Regions from separate parts of the Streptomyces sp. NPDC040545 genome, predicted to be linked through region 1. Evidence: riboswitches for the same ligand, from Rfam matches in the RefSeq annotation. Region 1 holds a riboswitch; the other holds the start of a gene.
The links. Region 1 has a riboswitch for cobalamin ahead of cobN (cobaltochelatase subunit CobN). Riboswitches for the same ligand answer to the same signal wherever they lie in the genome.

Region 1 (5,806 bases):
GTGTCGGAGCGTGGGGTGATTGTCGGATTGAGTTAGGTTTGCCCCGATATTCGTTTCGGGATTCCGAGAGGGACACTCATGGCGATCGATCTGGACAAGGTGCTCGACAAGGCGTGGGCCGACAAGCCGCTGGCCGAGGTGCTCTCGGCTCCCGTTGCCGCGCTCAAGGGCGTCAGCGACGAGGACGGCAAGCTGCTGCACCAGGCGTTCGGGGTCAAGACCGTGGCCGACTTCGGGCAGCTGAAGTACGTCCGCTGGGCCCAGGCCCTCGTCGCGCTGAACCAGACCGTCAAGGCGTAGTGGTCGAGGTCCGCGTGCTCGGGGTGCGCGGGCCTGCATGAAGAAAGCCGTCCCCCTCACCCGTCGGCAGGGTGAGGGGGACGGCCTCTGTGGCCTCCGCAAAGGGGACGGCTACTCCGACTCGCCCTCCAGGTTGCCCTCCGTGTCCAGGTAGACCTGGCGCAGGGATTCGAGGATCTGCGGGTCCGGCTTCTCCCACATGCCGCGCGACTCGGCCTCCAGCAGGCGCTCCGCGATCCCGTGCAGGGCCCACGGGTTGGCCTCCTCCAGGAAGGCGCGGTTCGTCGGGTCCAGGACGTACGTCTCGGTGAGCTTGTCGTACATCCAGTCCGCCACCACGCCCGTCGTGGCGTCGTAGCCGAAGAGGTAGTCCACCGTCGCCGCGAGCTCGAAGGCGCCCTTGTAGCCGTGGCGGCGCATCGCCTCGATCCACTTGGGGTTCACGACGCGGGCGCGGAAGACGCGGCTGGTCTCCTCGACCAAGGTGCGGGTCTTGACCGTCTCCGGGCGGGTGGAGTCGCCGATGTAGGCCTCCGGGGCGGTGCCGCGCAGGGCGCGGACCGTGGCCACCATGCCGCCGTGGTACTGGAAGTAGTCGTCCGAGTCCGCGATGTCGTGCTCGCGGGTGTCCGTGTTCTTCGCCGCGACCGTGATGCGCTTGTAGGCCGTCTCCATCTCGTCCCGGGCGGGGCGGCCTTCCAGGCCGCGGCCGTACGCGTAGCCGCCCCACACCGTGTAGACCTCCGCGAGGTCGGCGTCCGTACGCCAGTCGCGGGAGTCGATCAGCTGGAGGATGCCGGCTCCGTACGTGCCCGGGCGCGAGCCGAAGATACGGGTCGTCGCGCGCCGCTCGTCGCCGTGCTCGGCCAGGTCCGCCTGGGCGTGGGCGCGGATGAAGTTCTCCGAGGCAGGCTCGTCCAGGGAGGCCGCCAGGCGTACCGCGTCGTCCAGCAGGCCGATCACGTGCGGGAACGCGTCCCGGAAGAAGCCCGAGATACGGAGGGTGACGTCGATGCGGGGGCGGCCGAGCTCCGCGAGCGGGATCGGCTCCAGGCCGGTGACGCGGCGCGAGGCCTCGTCCCAGACCGGGCGGATGCCCAGCAGCGAGAGGGCCTCGGCGACGTCGTCGCCGGAGGTGCGCATCGCGCTCGTGCCCCACAGGGACAGACCGACCGAGGCCGGCCATTCGCCGTTGTCCGTGCGGTACCGGTTGAGGAGGGACTCGGCGAGCGCCTGGCCCGTCTCCCACGCCAAGCGGGAGGGGACGGCCTTCGGGTCGACCGAGTAGAAGTTGCGGCCGGTCGGCAGGACGTTGACCAGGCCGCGCAGCGGCGAGCCGGAGGGGCCCGCCGGGATGAACCGGCCGTCCAGGGCCGCGACCACGTGGGCGATCTCGTCCGTGGTGCCGGCCAGGCGCGGGACCACCTCGCGGGCCGCGAAGGACAGGACCGCCGCGACGTCCGCCGAGTGGTCCGCCGCGACCGTGGACACGGCTTCGAGGGACCAGTTCGCGTCCTCCATCGCCTGGACCAGGGCGCGGGCCTGCTCCTCCACGGCGTCCGCCGAGGTGCGCGTGGCCTTGGACTCGTCCAGGCCGAGCGCCTCACGCAGACCCGGAAGGGCCGTCGTACCGCCCCAGATCTGCCGGGCGCGCAGGATCGCCAGGACCAGGTTGACCCGGGCCTCGCCCGTCGGCGCACCGCCCAGCACGTGCAGACCGTCGCGGATCTGGGCGTCCTTGACCTCGCACAGCCAGCCGTCGACGTGCAGCAGGAAGTCGTCGAAGCCGTCGTCGTCCGGACGCTCCTGCAGACCGAGGTCGTGGTCGAGCTTCGCCGCCTGGATCAGGGTCCAGATCTGGGCCCGGATGGCCGGCAGCTTCGCCGGGTCCATCGCGGAGATCTGGGCGTACTCGTCCAGGTGCTGCTCCAGGCGGGCGATGTCGCCGTACGACTCCGCGCGCGCCATCGGCGGCACCAGGTGGTCGACCAGGGTGGCGTGCACGCGGCGCTTGGCCTGGGTGCCCTCGCCCGGGTCGTTGACCAGGAACGGGTAGATGAGGGGCAGGTCGCCCAGGGCGGCGTCGGGCGCGCACGCCGCGGAGAGGCCGGCGTTCTTGCCCGGGAGCCATTCGAGGTTGCCGTGCTTGCCCAGGTGGATCATCGCGTCGGCGCCGAAGCCGCCGTCCTCGGCGCGCGCCTGGATCCACCGGTACGCGGCCAGGTAGTGGTGCGACGGCGGCAGGTCCGGGTCGTGGTAGATCGCGATCGGGTTCTCGCCGAAGCCGCGCGGCGGCTGGATGAGGATGAGGAGGTTCCCGCGGCGCAGGGCCGCGAGGACGATGTCGCCCTCCGGGTTCGCCGAGCGGTCCACGAACATGTTGCCCGGGGCCTCGCCCCAGTGCTGCTCGACGCTGTCGCGCAGCTCGGCCGGGAGCTCGGCGAACCAGCGCTTGTAGTCGGCGGCCGGGATGCGGACCGGGTTGCGGGCCAACTGCTCCTCGGTCAGCCAGTCCTGGTCGTGGCCGCCGGCCTCGATCAGGGCGCGGATCAGCTCGTCGCCGTCGCCGGACACCAGACCGGGGATGTCCTGGGTGGGACCGAAGTCGTAGCCGCCGGCGATCAGCGTGCGCAGCAGCTCGACGGCGCTGGCCGGGGTGTCGAGACCGACCGCGTTGCCGATGCGGGAGTGCTTGGTGGGGTACGCGGACAGGACCAGCGCGACCTTCTTGTCCCGGCGGTCGATGTGGCGCAGACGGGCGTGGCGTACGGCGATCCCCGCGACGCGGGCGGCCCGCTCGGGGTCGGCCACGTAGGCGGGCAGGCCGTCCTCGTCGAGCTCCTTGAAGGAGAACGGGACGGTGATCAGGCGGCCGTCGAACTCGGGCACCGCGACCTGCGTGGCGGCGTCCAGCGGGGAGAGGCCCTCGTCGTTCTCCTCCCAGGCGGAGCGCGAGCCGGTCAGGCACAGGGCCTGCAGGATCGGCACGCCGAGGCCGGCGAGCGCGCCCGCGTCCCAGGACTCGTCGTCGCCGCCCGCCGAGGCGGTGGCGGGCTTGGTGCCGCCGGCCGCGAGGACGGTGGTGACGACCGCGTCGGCCGACTCCAGCGCGGCGATCAGCTCCGGCTCGGGGGTGCGCAGGGAGGACACGTACAGCGGCAGCGCCTGGGCGTCGTGGGCCTCGATCGCGTCGCACAGGGCGTGGACGAAGGAGGTGTTCCCGCTCATCTGGTGGGCGCGGTAGTACAGCACGGCGATCCGCGGGCCCGTGGTGGTCCCGGGCGTGCGCTCCAGCGGGCCCCAGGTGGGGGAGGCGGCCGGGGGCTCGAAGCCGTGGCCGGTCAGCAGGACGGTGTCGGAGAGGAACCGGGCCAGCTGGTCCAGGTTGGCCGGGCCGCCGTGGGCGAGGTAGCCGTGCGCCTCGGCGGCGATGCCGATGGGGACCGTGGAGGCCTCCATGAGCTGGGCGTCCGGAGCCTGCTCGCCGGTCAGCACCACGACCGGGCGGGTCTGGCCCGGGGCCAGGAGCAGGTCGAGGCCGTCCTGCCAGGCGCGGAGGCCGCCGAGGAGGCGTACGACGACCAGGTCGACCCCGACGAGGAGGCCGGGGAGGTCGTCGAGGGGGAGACGGGAGGGGTTCGCGAACCGGTACGGGACGGGGCCGTCCGCCGTGTTCGCTGCGCGGGCGCTGAGCAGATCGGTGTCGGACGTCGACAGCAGCAGAATCATGCGGCGGCAGGCCTTCCTCGGGGTTTCCGCGCCCCGGGCAGTGTGAGGACAGCGGGAGTTCCTGACTCACCCCGGTCGCCGGATCGCTCCGCGGGGTTCACAGTGGCGGGACCGCGCCGGAATCACACCGGGCTTCCTCCCATGTCGCCGTCCTCGGCGACGGCGGGCCGTGTGGTCCGCCGGAAGGTCATCTTAGGGGCGGGTGGGTGTGGCCGGGGCGGGCGGGTGGCGTGCCGGGTGCTGTGCCGGGGGTGCGGTCCGGCTGCGGCGCCGTTGCCGGGGCTCTGCCCCGGGCCCCGCGCCTCAAACGCCGGCGGGGCTGGAATGGCCGGGCGTCGCCCCCGGGCCCCGCGCCTCAAACGCCGGCGGGGCTGGGAACGGTCCGGTGGGGTGGGGAGAGGGTCTCGGGCGGCGGTGGGCCGAAAGGGTGGTCCGGGCGGTGGTGGGGGCGAACGTGGCTGGTGGGGGTGGTGACGGACACAGGTCGGGGGGACCCAATCGTGGGTATGCTCGCGGCCATGCCCCAGCCCCCTTCAGCCGCATCGCGGGACGAACCCGTCATACGGGAGCGCGGTGACGCCTGCCCGGGCGCGCTGCGTCTGCACGCGGCGGACGACGGGTTCCTGGCGCGGGTCCGGCTGCCGGGCGGGCTGCTCACCGTGCGACAGGCCTCGGCGCTGGCGCTCGCCGCCGACCGGTTCGGGGACGGGCACCTGGAGCTGACCTCGCGCGGCAACGTGCAGCTGCGCGGACTGGCCGACGGGTGCGGCGCCGGGCTCGCGGAGCTGCTGGACGGGGCCGGGCTGCTTCCCGTGCCCAGCCACGAGCGGGTACGGAACATCGTGGCGACGCCCATGTCCGGCCTGGACGGGCCGGACGGGCCGGACGGGCCGCACGGGCCGCACGGGCCGCACCGGCCCGAGGGGCAGGACCGGCCCGACGCGCTCGCCTGGGCCTTGGAGTTCGACCGGCTGCTGTGCGCGAGCCCCTGGGCGGCCGCACTGTCCGGGCGGTTCCTGTTCGCCTTCGACGACGGGCGCGGCGACGTGGCCGCGCTCGGCCCCGACGTGACCGTCCTCGGCCGCCCCGGCGGCCGGGCGCTGGTCCTGCTCGGCCGGGCCGCCGACGCCGTGGAGCTCGCCGGCCAGGACGCCCCCCGGGCGGCGCTGACAGCCGCCCGGTACTTCCTGGACGCCGCCGCCGAAGCGGGCACCCAGGCCTGGCGGGTCGCCGAACTGCCCGCCGAACACACCCTGAACACCACCGAGTTCGGCCGGCGCCTCGACGCCGCGGGGATCGCCTCGGCGGCCGTCGGCCCCGCGGACCGGCCGTACGCGCCGCCGCCCGAGCCGTCGGGCGCGGGCGGGCACGGCCACGCCACCCTGTGCGTACTGCCCCCGCTCGGCCGGCTCGACTCCGCGCAGTGGCGGGTCCTGGTGCAGGTCGCGGACGAGGGGAGCGGCGAGCTGCGTGTCACCCCGTGGCGCAGCGTCATCCTGCCCGCGGCGAGCGCCCACGGAGCCGCCCGCATCGAGGACGCCGGGCTGATCCTCGCCCCCGGCAGCGCCTGGGAGTCCGTCACCGCCTGTACCGGGCGGCCCGGTTGTGCGAAATCTCGTGCGGACGTACGCGCCGATGCGGGGGCCGTCGCCGACCGGACGCGGGGTCCGCTGCCCGTGCACTGGTCCGGCTGCGAACGCCGCTGCGGGCATCCGCGCGGCACCGCCTGGGTGGATCTGGTCGCCACCGGCTCCGGATACCGGCTCGCCGCGCCCGG
Region 2 (5,806 bases), on a different contig from region 1:
GGTCATCGTCAACGCCCTGGCGCACTCGCCCTGGGGCGTCTTCTCCATCGGCATGACCATCCCGATCGCCGTCTTCATGGGCTTCTACCTGCGCGTCCTGCGGCCGGGCCGGGTCACCGAGGTCTCCGTCATCGGCGTCGCACTGCTGCTGCTCGCCATCGTCGCGGGCGGCTGGGTCGCCGAGTCCTCCTTCGCGGGCACCTTCACCCTGGAGAAGGAGACGCTGGTCATCTGGATGGTGGTGTACGGCTTCCTGGCATCGGTGCTGCCGGTGTGGATGCTGCTCGCCCCCCGCGACTACCTCTCCACCTTCATGAAGGTCGGCACCATCGCGCTCCTCGCGCTCGGCGTGGTCATCGCGATGCCCACCCTGAAGATGCCCTCGGTCACCGAATTCGCGGCGAGCGGCGACGGACCGGTCTTCGCCGGGTCGATGTTCCCCTTCGTCTTCATCACCATCGCCTGTGGCGCGCTCTCCGGCTTCCACGCCCTGGTCTCCTCGGGAACCACCCCGAAGATGATCCAGAAGGAGACCCAGGTCCGCATGATCGGCTACGGCGCCATGCTGACCGAGTCCTTCGTCGCCGTCATGGCGATCATCGCGGCCTGCATCATCGAGCCCGGGCTCTTCTTCGCGGTCAACTCCCCCGGCGGGGTCATCGGCACCACCGTCGAGTCCGCCTCCCAGGCGGTGACCCACTTCGGCTTCGCGATCTCCCCGGAAGCGCTCGCCCAGGCCGCGAAGGACGTCGAGGAAGCCAGCCTGCTCTCGCGCACGGGTGGCGCGCCGACCTTCGCACTCGGAATGTCGGAGATCTTCTCCGCCGTGGTCGGCGGCGCCGGGATGAAGGCCTTCTGGTACCACTTCGCCATCATGTTCGAGGCGCTCTTCATCCTGACGACGCTCGACGCCGGCACCCGCGTGGGCCGGTTCATGCTCCAGGACACCCTCGGCAACGTGCACAAGTCCTTCAAGGACGTCAGCTGGAAGCCCGGCGTGTGGTTCGCGAGCGCGATCGTCGTGGGAGGCTGGGGCTACTTCCTGTGGGTCGGCATCAAGGACCCGCTCGGCGGCATCAACCAGCTCTTCCCGCTCTTCGGCATCGCCAACCAGCTGCTCGCCGCGGTCGCACTGGCCGTCTGCACCACGCTGCTGATCAAGTCCGGCCGGCTCAAGTGGGCCTGGGTGACGGGCGTTCCGCTGGTCTGGGACGCGACGGTGACCCTCACCGCGAGCTACCAGAAGATCTTCTCCGACGACGTGAAGGTCGGCTTCTTCGCCCAGCGCGACAAGTACCAGGCCGGAATCGACGCCGGCAAGGTCCTGGCGCCGGCGAAGAACATGGACGACATGCACACCGTGGTCACCAACGCCACGGTCGACGGCGTCCTGTGCGCCTTCTTCGCGGTCCTGATCATCGTGGTCCTCGCGGACGCGGCCCGGACCTGCCTCAAGGCCGTCCGCGACCCGGCGTCGGCGGCCCTCTCCGAGACCCCGTGGACCGAGTCGAAGATCGTCGCCCCGGCCGGACTGATCGCGACCGCCGAGGAGCGGGCGGAGCTCGCCGCGGCGGGCCCGGAGGCGGGCGGCGGACACGTCAAGGAGCCGGTGGCGTGAGCACCGTACGGAGCGTGCTGGCCAGGGCCCGGTTCTACGTACGGGAGTTCTCCGGGGAGGCCGCGTACGACCGGTACGTGGCCCATGCCCGCTCCCACGACCCGGACGCGGAGGTCCTGACCCGCCGCGCCTTCGAACGCGCCCGTACGGACGCCCGCGAGGCGGACCCCCGCGAGGGCTTCCGCTGCTGCTGAGCCGCCCCGCACACCGAAGGCCCCGCCGGATGCTTCCGGCGGGGCCTTCGCCGGGTCCGCGCCCGGCACCGGCGCCGGCCCGTCCTGCACACTCGACCGCATGGACATGGTGATCAGAACGGCGCTGCCCGCCGAGTACGCGGAGCTGGGTGAGATCACGGCGCGGGCCTACCTCGCCGACGGGCATCTGGACTTCAACGAGGACGACCACTATCTGAACGTGCTGCGCGACGTGGCCGGCCGGGCCGCCCAGGCCGAAGTGCTCGTCGCCGAACGCGAGGGGCGGGTGCTGGGCGGTGTGACCTTCGCCGCTCCGGGCAGTCCGCTCGCCGACATCGCGGCCCCCGACGAGGCGGAGTTCCGGATGCTCGCGGTCGCCCACGAGGCGCGCGGCCAAGGCGCCGGCGAGGCTCTGGTGCGGGCCTGCGTCGAGCGGGCGCGGGCCCTGGAGGGCGTGACCGGCCTGGTTCTCTCCACCCAGCGCAGCATGGGCGGCGCCCACCGGATCTACGCGCGCCTGGGCTTCGTACGCACTCCGGAGCGGGACTGGGCGCCGATCGAGGGTCTGACACTCTTCACTTACCGGCTCAAGCTGTAGCCACGCCGACACTACATGTGGGGGTTACCGCACAGGGCCGCCCCCACATGTATGCTCATGCCTGCTGTCGCCGCAGGGGAATCCGGTGCGAATCCGGAACTGTCCCGCAACGGTATGAAGTGTCCGGCTACCGGACGCCAAGTCCGATGACCTGCCGACAGCGCGCCCGGCTCGACCGAACCGGGTGCCGATTCGTCCGGGCCTCGCGGTTGGGCCGGTGGACGCCATGCGGGGTACGCGTTCTCGTCGCGCCCGCATGCGCCCGCCCGCGCCCCGCTCCGCCGATGACCGGGCCGAGCGAGGGAGAGCTCCCGCCGTGACCATCGCGCCTTCCGCACCGCGCGCCGAGTCCACTTCTGGCGACAACACCGAGGGCCCGGGGGCCACGCTGCTGCGTACCCTCACCGAACTTACGGCGGACCTCCCCGACACCGACCCCGGCCGGGTCGCGGCCTCCGCGCTGCGCGGCCGCAGCTCCGCCGCCGACGACGCCGAACTGCGCGGGCTGGCCACGGAGGCCGCCGCCGGTCTGATCTCCGAGGACCCGGCCTACTCCCGGCTCGCCGCCCGCCTGCTGACGCTGGCCGTGCGCGACGAGGCCGCGAGCCAGGGCTCGACGTCCTTCTCGGCCTCCGTCGAGGTCGGCCACCGCGAGGGCCTCATCGCCGACCGCACGGCCGAGTTCGTCCGCACCCACGCGGGCCGGCTCGACTCGCTCGTCGAACTGACCCTCGCCGAGGGCGCCGACGACCGCTTCGGCTTCTTCGGCCTGCGCACCCTGCACAGCCGCTACCTGCTGCGTCACCCGATCACCCGTCAGGTCATCGAGACCCCGCAGTACTTCATGCTGCGCGTGGCCTGCGGTCTGGCCGCCGACGACAGCGTCCAGGCCGTGGAGGAAGTGGCCTCGCTCTACCGGCTGATGAGCCGCCTGGACTACCTGCCGTCCTCCCCCACGCTCTTCAACTCCGGTACCCGGCACCCGCAGATGTCCTCCTGCTACCTGCTGGACTCCCCGCTGGACGAGCTCGACTCGATCTACGACCGCTACCACCAGGTCGCCCGCCTCTCCAAGCACGCCGGCGGCATCGGCCTCTCGTACTCCCGCATCCGCGCCCGCGGTTCGCTGATCCGTGGCACCAACGGCCACTCCAACGGCATCGTGCCGTTCCTGAAGACCCTCGACGCCTCCGTCGCCGCCGTGAACCAGGGTGGCCGCCGCAAGGGCGCCGCCGCCGTCTACCTGGAGACCTGGCACGCGGACATCGAGGAGTTCCTGGAGCTCCGCGACAACACCGGTGAGGACCAGCGCCGTACGCACAACCTGAACCTCGCCCACTGGGTGCCGGACGAGTTCATGCGCCGTGTGAACGCCGACGCCGACTGGTCGCTGTTCTCCCCGGCCGACGTCCCCGAGCTGGTCGACCTGTGGGGTGACGAGTTCGACGCCGCCTACCGCAAGGCCGAGGCGGACGGCCTGGCCCGCAAGACCATGCCCGCCCGCGACCTGTACGGCCGGATGATGCGCACCCTCGCGCAGACCGGCCAGGGCTGGATGACCTTCAAGGACGCCTCCAACCGCACGGCGAACCAGACCGCCGAGCCGGGCACGGTCGTGCACTCCTCGAACCTGTGCACCGAGATCATCGAGGTCACCAACGACGGCGAGACGGCCGTCTGCAACCTCGGCTCGGTCAACCTGGGCGCCTTCGTCGTGGACGGCGAGATCGACTGGGAGCGGATCGACGAGACCGTCCGCACCGCCGTCACCTTCCTCGACCGCGTGGTGGACATCAACTTCTACCCGACCGAGCAGGCCGGCCGCTCCAACGCCCGCTGGCGCCCGGTGGGCCTGGGCGCGATGGGCCTCCAGGACGTCTTCTTCAAGCTGAAGCTGCCCTTCGACTCCCCCGAGGCGAGGGCCCTGTCCACCAAGCTCTCCGAGCGCATCATGCTGGCCGCGTACGAGGCCTCCTGCGACCTCGCCGAGCGCAGCGGCCCGCTGCCGGCCTGGGAGCAGACCCGTACCGCCCGTGGTGTCCTGCACCCGGACCACTACGACGTCGAGCTGAACTGGCCGGAGCGCTGGGACGCGCTGCGCGCCCGCGTCGCCGAGACCGGTATGCGCAACTCCCTGCTCCTGGCCATCGCCCCGACCGCCACGATCGCCTCGATCGCCGGCGTGTACGAGTGCATCGAGCCGCAGGTCTCCAACCTCTTCAAGCGCGAGACGCTCAGCGGTGAGTTCCTCCAGGTGAACGGCTACCTGGTGGAGGAGCTGAAGCAGCTCGGCGTGTGGGACGCCCAGACCCGCGAGGCGCTGCGCGACTCCTCCGGCTCGGTCCAGGGCTTCAGCTGGATCCCGGCGGAGGTCCGCGAGCTGTACCGCACGGCGTGGGAGATCCCGCAGCGCGGTCTGATCGACATGGCGGCGGCCCGTACGCCGTTCCTGGACCAGTCGCAGTCGCTGAACCTGTTCCTGGAGACGCCCACCATCGGCAAGCTCAGCTCGATGTACGCGTACGCCTGGAAGCAGGGCCTGAAGACCACCTACTACCTGCGCTCGCGCCCTGCGACGAAGATCGCCCGCGCCGCCCAGGCGGCCACCCCCGTCGAGCTGCCGCAGGCGGTCGCCGACGCCGAGGCGCTGGCCTGCTCCCTTGAGAACCCCGAGTCCTGCGAGGCCTGCCAGTAATGAGCTCCAACGACCAGAAGAACCTCCTGGACCCGGGCTTCGAGCTCACGCTCCGCCCGATGCGCTACCCGGACTTCTACGAGCGCTACCGGGACGCGATCAAGAACACCTGGACCGTCGAGGAGGTCGACCTCCACTCGGACGTCGCCGACCTGGCGAAGCTGACGCCCTCCGAGCAGCACATGATCGGCCGGCTGGTCGCGTTCTTCGCGACGGGCGACTCGATCGTCTCGAACAACCTGGTGCTGACGCTCTACAAGCACATCAACTCCCCGGAGGCGCGCCTGTACCTGTCGCGCCAGCTGTTCGAGGAGGCCGTGCACGTCCAGTTCTATCTGACGCTGCTCGACACCTACCTGCCCGACCCGGACGACCGCGCGGCGGCCTTCGACGCGGTCGAGGAGATCCCCTCCATCCGCGAGAAGGCGCAGTTCTGCTTCAAGTGGATGGACTCGGTCGAGAAGATCGAGCGCCTGGAGACGGCCGCCGACCGCCGCCGCTTCCTGCTGAACCTGATCTGCTTCGCGGCGTGCATCGAGGGCCTGTTCTTCTACGGCGCCTTCGCGTACGTGTACTGGTTCCGCTCGCGCGGTCTGCTGCACGGCCTGGCCACCGGCACCAACTGGGTCTTCCGCGACGAGACCATGCACATGAACTTCGCCTTCGAGGTCGTGGACACGGTCCGCAAGGAGGAGCCGGAG

Region 2: linked by a shared signal. The riboswitch ahead of ACZ573_RS03390 (ribonucleoside-diphosphate reductase subunit alpha) and the one ahead of cobN (cobaltochelatase subunit CobN) in region 1 are both predicted to bind cobalamin.

What each region holds. Positions count from the first base shown of each region.
Region 1 is NZ_JBVIWA010000026.1:92,601-98,406, reverse strand. It holds gene ACZ573_RS34085 (hypothetical protein) at 79-300, shown strand; gene cobN (cobaltochelatase subunit CobN) at 412-4,029, opposite strand; cobalamin riboswitch at 4,072-4,203, opposite strand; gene ACZ573_RS34075 (cobalamin biosynthesis protein CobG) at 4,548-5,806, shown strand, end outside.
Region 2 is NZ_JBVIWA010000001.1:696,790-702,595, reverse strand. It holds gene ACZ573_RS03405 (carbon starvation CstA family protein) at 1-1,618, shown strand, start outside; gene ACZ573_RS03400 (CstA-like transporter-associated (seleno)protein) at 1,615-1,812, shown strand; gene ACZ573_RS03395 (GNAT family N-acetyltransferase) at 1,913-2,410, shown strand; cobalamin riboswitch at 2,462-2,583, shown strand; gene ACZ573_RS03390 (ribonucleoside-diphosphate reductase subunit alpha) at 2,727-5,105, shown strand; gene ACZ573_RS03385 (ribonucleotide-diphosphate reductase subunit beta) at 5,105-5,806, shown strand, end outside.